DNA from 2 places in the Streptomyces sp. NPDC006435 genome. Region 2 is predicted to be linked to the other one. Evidence: riboswitches for the same ligand, from Rfam matches in the RefSeq annotation. Region 2 holds a riboswitch; the other holds the start of a gene.

Region 1 (3,135 bases), on a different contig from region 2:
CGCGTCGTGGACGGAGCCGAGCAGTGCGGTGCGGGCGGCGGCGAGGGCGACGAAGTGGTCCTCGTCCGCGGCTCCGCCCGCCGCCTTCTCCGCGGCCTCGGCGACCCGGTCCGCCAGCGGTGTGCCCGCGAGGGCTTCGGCGAACTCCATCAGGTCCGCGGCCCGGTCGGGCCTGGGGCGGAGCAGTCCGGCGACCAGTACCCGGTCGAAGGCGTCGACGGCCGACAGTGCCTCGTCGAGTCCGGCGACGGGTTCGTGGAGCAGATCGGTGCGCATCACGCCACCGCCCTGGTCGGCGGGAACCACTGCATCTCCGGCAACGGCGCGGTGGTCGGGGCGAGTTCCAGATAGGCGAGGTGGCGCAGGAACCGGCTGAAGACGGGCGCGGCGGCCGCGGTGTCCCCCTGCGGCGGGCGGGTGCCGGTCATCTGGGCGGTGATGACCGGTGCGCTCGACGCGCCCTCCGCGATGTCGACCTTCAGATAGCGGGCGACGCGCTCGGCCCCGTACTGCAGCACCGCCTCGCCGATCAGGGCCTGGATGTGTTTGCAGAACGATCCCCGCGCGCCGCCGCAGGGCCGGTTGTTGTTGGTGCTGCAGGCGAAGGCGTAGGTGCCGACCGCGACCGACGAGACGTAGACCCGTCCGATGTCCGAGCCGCTGGACACCACTCCTTGCAGGCGCCCGTCGGCCAGTTCGACGAACGGTACTTTGGCGAGCTTCCGCGGCCGTGCGGGTGCCGTCACCCGCGCCGTGCTCGACCTCTCCCAATCCGACAACGCACCACTCCTATGCAACAAAAAGGGGACGTCCTCGCCACACCGGCTGGACACGAACCGAACATACCTGCGCCCACTGACAACGCCCCGATCGTGGCGGGACTGCTCAGGATGTGAGCACGGGAGACCCCGTGGGCGACCGGGCGGTGTCGGTGGTGCGGACGGTTCTGCGGTGCGGACGGTGCGGAGTGCGTGTGTCGCGGAACGCGTGCCGTGGAGTGAGTGGCGCGGTGGAGCGAGTGGTGCGGTGGTCCCTGTGCCCGGTGCCCTGTCGTGCGGTCACGGACGTGGCCGGACCGCACGACAGGGCACCGGAGTTGTGTCAGGGGGTGGGGTCCGTTCCGTGTGCGGCCATGACCTCCTCGTACGAGGGCAGCGGGTAGTACGGGAGGATGTGGAGCAGGTCGTACTGGGGGCACGGCGCCTTGATGCACTGCTTGGGCGACGGCACACAGATCTGGCCGGCGGGCGCCACGACGGCGGCGCACGGGCTCACCTGCGGCACGAGGGGACCCTCGTCCGCGAGTGCAGCGCCCGCCGGGGCGAGGGACAGGGCGGTGAGAGCGGCCACCGTGGCGGCACGCAGCAAGTTCTCGATCACAACCAGCAGAGATAGCCCCACTTCCGGGTGACGTCGCACCACCGTCGAGGACAATCACCCGTACGTGTCATGGAGTTCACTCCGTGAACGTTCGTTCCTTGCCGCGCTCCGGCGCGGGGCGACCGTGCAGGAGCGCGGAGCGGCAGCGGCTGAGGCCGGAAGCGATGAACACCGGCCGTCGGTACCAGGGCCATGACCTGCCGGAATACGTGGTCTGACAGAATGGCCCGGAGAACATGGGCGACGCGCGTCAGGAAACCGGTGTGAATCCGGTACGGTCCCGCCACTGTGACCGGGCTGCAACGGCCCGGAAGCCAGATACTGGCCGCGCCGCCTTCCCAGACGACCCAGGGGACGAGGACATCCCCCGGAAAGGGCCGGCCATGCCACGGATCCGCCGTGTACCGCTCGTACTCATACCGCTGCTCCTGCTGCCGCTCGCCGGCTGCGGCACCGGCGACAAGGACGGGACGGGGGCCGCACCGGCCGCCGACGGCTTCCCCTACACGGTCACCAACTGCGGTACGAGAACGACCTTCGACGCCCCGCCGGAACGGGTCGTCACCATGAACCAGCACGTCACCGAGATCATGCTGGCCCTCGGGCTCCGGGACCGGCTGGTCGGTACGGCCTACCTGGACGACAGCGTCCTGCCGGAGTACCGGTCCGCGTACGACCGGACCAAGGTGCTCGCGAAGGAGTACCCCTCCAAGGAAGTGCTGCTCGGTGCCAACCCCGACTTCGTCTATGGCGGGTACGACAGCGCCTTCGACAGGGCCAGGGGCCAGGACCGGGCGGGGCTCCACAAGAACGGCATCGACACCCGGCTGAACATCGAGAACTGCACCGAGGGCGGGGTCGGCCTCGACCAGTTGGCCACCGAGATCACCCAGGTCGCCAGGACCTTCGGCGTACCGGAGCGCGGCAGCGAGCTGATCGCCCGGGAACGGCGGAAGATCGCGGCGGTCGAGGCGGGCCTCAAGGGCTCCTCGCCCCGCTCGGTGTTCGTGTACGACTCCGGCGACAGCTCCGCGTTCACGGCGGGCGGCAAGGGCATCGGCAACGAGATCGTCGAGCTCGCCGGTGGCAGGAACGTCTTCGCGGACCTCGACGCCACCTTCGGCGACGTGTCCTGGGAGCAGGTCATCAAGCGCAGGCCCGAGGTGGTCGTGATCTACGACTACGGAGGCACCACGGTCGCGGCCAAGAAGAAGCGGCTGCTGGACGATCCGGCGCTCGCGGACGTGCCGGCGATCAGGAACAAGAAGTTCGCGGTGCTCCCGCTGTCCTCGGCCGTGCTCGGGGTCCGGGTCGCCGACGCCGTACGGGACCTGGCCGGGCAGCTGCACCCCGGCACCCCGTGAGCGCGGGGTCCGCCCGCCCCGGCCCGAAGTCCGCCCTGCGCTCGGCCCCCGTCGTGATCGGCGTCCTCACGGTGCTGCTGCTCGCGGCAGCGGTGGCCGGTCTGGCGCTCGGTCCGGTACGGATTCCGCCGGGCGAGGTGCTGAGTACGGTCCTGGGCGGTGAACGCACCGGTGCGTACCCGACGATCGTGTGGGAGGTGCGGCTGCCCAGGGTGCTGCTCGGGGCCGTCGTCGGCGCCGGGCTGGCCCTGTCGGGCGCGGTGCTCCAGGCGCTGGTGCGCAACCCGTTGGCCGACCCGTTCCTGCTGGGCGCCTCGTCCGGGGCGTCGGCGGGCGCCGCCTCGGTCGTCGTGCTGGGGGTCGGCGCCGGGGTGGCCACCGATGTGGCGCT
Region 2 (3,135 bases):
TGGCCTCGCGGGTGGAGGCCATCGCGTGGAACGGGATCTGCTCCGTGTCGCCCGGCCGGACGAGGTTCACGACGACCCGGGTGCCGCCCGCGGTGAACGACGCGGTGACGGTGGTACCGGTGAGGTCCGTGCGGATGCCGGAGACCGCTCCGGGCGCGAGCCGGAGGGCGATGTCCACCGTGTGGATCCCGTAGAAGAAGATCCCGTCGTACTCGCTGTCGGGGTCGGCCGGCCCGGACACGACGACCAGGTGCGGCGCGCCGTTCGCCGCCGACCGGGCCGCCAGTTCCTCGGTGTCGGGGATCCAGCGGAGCGCCGAGGACGAGGTGAGCGGCGCGCCGTGGGCGAGCGCGGTGTCGATCATGGCCCGGGCGTCCTCGACGGTGCGGGCGAGCGGCTTGTCGACGAACACCGCGAGGCCCTCGGCCAGGAAGGGGACCGCCAGGTCGCGGTGGCGCGTTCCGTACCGGTCCGCGACGACGACGGCGTCGACCAGTCCGAGCAGTTCGGTGGGCTCGTCGACGACGGTCGTGATCCCGCCGGTGGCCGCCAGGGCGTCGTTGCGCGGGCCGTGTCCGCCGCTGAGCGCCACGACGCGCGCGTCGCCGCCCGCCCCGTCGACGTTGAGGTGGCGGACGATCTGGTCGACGTGGCTGCTGTCGGTGCCGACGATCCCGATGCGCATCCGGAGACGTTCCCTTCATCGGTGGCGGCGGCCCGCCCGCCCGTGGTGCGACACCGAGTCTCGCACAGAGGGCGCACGGCCCCGGCCCGCGGTGCCAGCAGGGGCGGTACGGAGTGGCAGCAGGAGCGGTACGCGGTGACGGCACGGGCGGTACGGGCGGACGGCCCCGTGCGCCCGTACCGGGCCGTTCGCGCAGGTGACCGACACCGCGCACCGGCCCCTGCGCGCGGGCGTGCGGGCGTGCAGAAAAAGCGGCGTGGTGCACCGGGCGTCGCACCCGGTACGCGCGGGCGCGCAGGCGTGCGCGCGGTGCTCCCCGCCCCCTCCGGGCGTGCTTGTCACCACCCCGGGCCAGGCATTACTGTCACCACGCCTTGGTGAACGGGAAATCCGGTGTGATACCGGTGCGGCCCTCGCCACTGTGATCGGGAAGTCCGGCTCCAGCCCCCTGCGGGCAGCCACTGGGTCCTCGGACCCGGGAAGGCGGAGCACGGGCGGTGGTACCCGTCAGCCAGGAGACCGGCCAAGGCGCGTCAACCATCCACGAGGTGCTGGAGAGGGTCTACTGAGCCATGCACATAGCCGAGGGCTTTCTGCCTCCGGCGCACGCGATCGCCTGGGGCGTCGCGTCCGCGCCGTTCGTCGTACACGGAGTACGGTCACTCACCCGTGAGGTCAAGGAGCACCCGGAGAGCACCCTGCTCCTCGGCGCCTCCGGTGCCTTCACCTTCGTCCTGTCGGCCCTGAAACTCCCTTCCGTCACCGGGAGTTGCTCACACCCCACGGGTACCGGACTGGGCGCCATCCTCTTCCGGCCGCCGATCATGGCGGTGCTCGGCACCATCACCCTGCTCTTCCAGGCGCTGCTGCTGGCCCACGGCGGTCTGACCACGCTCGGTGCCAACGTCTTCTCGATGGCGATCGTCGGCCCCTGGGCCGGATACGGGCTGTACCGGCTGCTGCGGCGGTTCGACGTGCCGCTGATGGTGACGGTGTTCTTCGCCGCGTTCGTCGCCGACCTCTCCACCTACTGCGTCACCAGTGTGCAGCTGGCGCTGGCCTTCCCCGACCCGAGCAGCGGATTCCTGGGCGCGCTCGGCAAGTTCGGTTCCATCTTCGCCGTCACCCAGATCCCGCTCGCGGTGAGCGAGGGTCTGCTGACGGTGGTCGTGATGCGGCTGCTGGCGCAGTCCAGCAAGGGGGAACTGACCCGGCTGGGCGTGTTCCCGACTCGCCGCGCGGACCGGACCGGCACGCCCGAGGAGGTGGCCCGATGAGCCGTAACGCGAAGATCAACGCCCTGCTGCTGCTCGTCGTGGCCGCGCTCGCGGTCCTGCCGCTGGCACTCGGCCTCGGCGACCACAAGAAGGAGCCGTTCACGGGCGCCGACGCCGAGGCGGAGACGGCGATCACCGAGATCGAACCGGACTACGAACCCTGGTTCTCGCCCCTGTACGAACCACCGTCCGGCGAGATCGAGTCGGCGCTCTTCGCCCTCCAGGCGGCGCTCGGCGCGGGCGTCCTCGCCTACTACTTCGGGCTGCGCCGGGGCCGCCGCCAGGGCGCGGAACTCGCCCTGACGCAGGAGCAGGCGCGACGGGACGCCGAAAGCACGTCCGTCGGCACCGGGGACTCCCCCGCCGAAGGAGCCTGAACCCGCGTGCTGCCGATCGACGAGGCGGCGCACAGCAACCGCTGGCGCCGCCGTCATCCCGTGGACAAGGCCGTGCTCGGACTCGGGCTCACCGTGCTCGCGATCTCGCTGCCGCCCTGGCCCGGCGCGGCGCTCGTCCTGGTGACGGCGCTCGTGCTGCTGGCCGGTCCGGCGGGCGTGCCGGGCCGGCGGCTGTGGCGGGCGTACCGGGTGCCGTTGGGTTTCTGCGTGACCGGGGCGGCCACCCTGCTGGTGCAGATCGGCGGCCCCGGCGGGTTCGTGTCCCTCGCCGACGGCGGGCCGGTCCGGGCGGGGGAACTCCTGCTGCGCACCTCGGCCGCCTCCCTCGGGGTGCTGCTGTTCGCCTTCACCACACCGATGTCCGACCTGCTGCCGCGCCTGGTGCGGGCCGGGGTGCCCGCGCCGGTCGTGGACGTCGCCCTGGTGACGTACCGCATGAGTTTCCTGCTGCTCGACTCCGTGCGCCTGATCCGTCAGGCGCAGGCGGCCCGGCTCGGGCACACCACTCGGGCCGCCGCCTGGCGTTCCCTGGGCGGGCTCGGCGCCACCGCGTTCGTCCGGGCCTTCGACCGGGCGGCGCGGCTCCAGGCCGGGCTCGCCGGCCGGGGCTACGACGGCACCCTGCGCGTCCTGGTGCCCGAGGCCCGGGTCTCCGCCCCCTTCACCGCGGCGAGCCTCGCGCTGCTCGCGGCACTGACCGTCCTCACCCTCGTACTGGAAAGGCCGCTGTCATGAGCGAGCCCGCCGCCCTGGTCGCCCTGCGGGGCGCGTCCTT

Evidence for each region. A riboswitch is a leader RNA that binds a small molecule or an ion and turns the genes downstream of it on or off. The one in region 2 is predicted to bind cobalamin.
Region 1: it holds a riboswitch for cobalamin, as region 2 does, so the genes downstream of both, ABZZ04_RS11020 (ABC transporter substrate-binding protein) here and ABZZ04_RS16965 (energy-coupling factor ABC transporter permease) in region 2, are expected to answer to the same signal.

The regions. Positions count from the first base shown of each region.
Region 1 is NZ_JBEXPY010000007.1:133,249-136,383, forward strand. Features, by position in the region: gene ABZZ04_RS11005 (hypothetical protein) at 1-306, opposite strand, end outside; gene ABZZ04_RS11010 (hypothetical protein) at 276-779, opposite strand; gene ABZZ04_RS11015 (hypothetical protein) at 1,102-1,380, opposite strand; cobalamin riboswitch at 1,587-1,725, shown strand; gene ABZZ04_RS11020 (ABC transporter substrate-binding protein) at 1,764-2,744, shown strand; gene ABZZ04_RS11025 (iron ABC transporter permease) at 2,741-3,135, shown strand, end outside.
Region 2 is NZ_JBEXPY010000015.1:7,903-11,037, forward strand. Features, by position in the region: gene ABZZ04_RS16960 (Gfo/Idh/MocA family oxidoreductase) at 1-685, opposite strand, end outside; cobalamin riboswitch at 1,044-1,228, shown strand; gene ABZZ04_RS16965 (energy-coupling factor ABC transporter permease) at 1,258-1,962, shown strand; gene ABZZ04_RS16970 (energy-coupling factor ABC transporter substrate-binding protein) at 1,959-2,339, shown strand; gene cbiQ (cobalt ECF transporter T component CbiQ) at 2,346-3,095, shown strand; gene ABZZ04_RS16980 (ATP-binding cassette domain-containing protein) at 3,092-3,135, shown strand, end outside.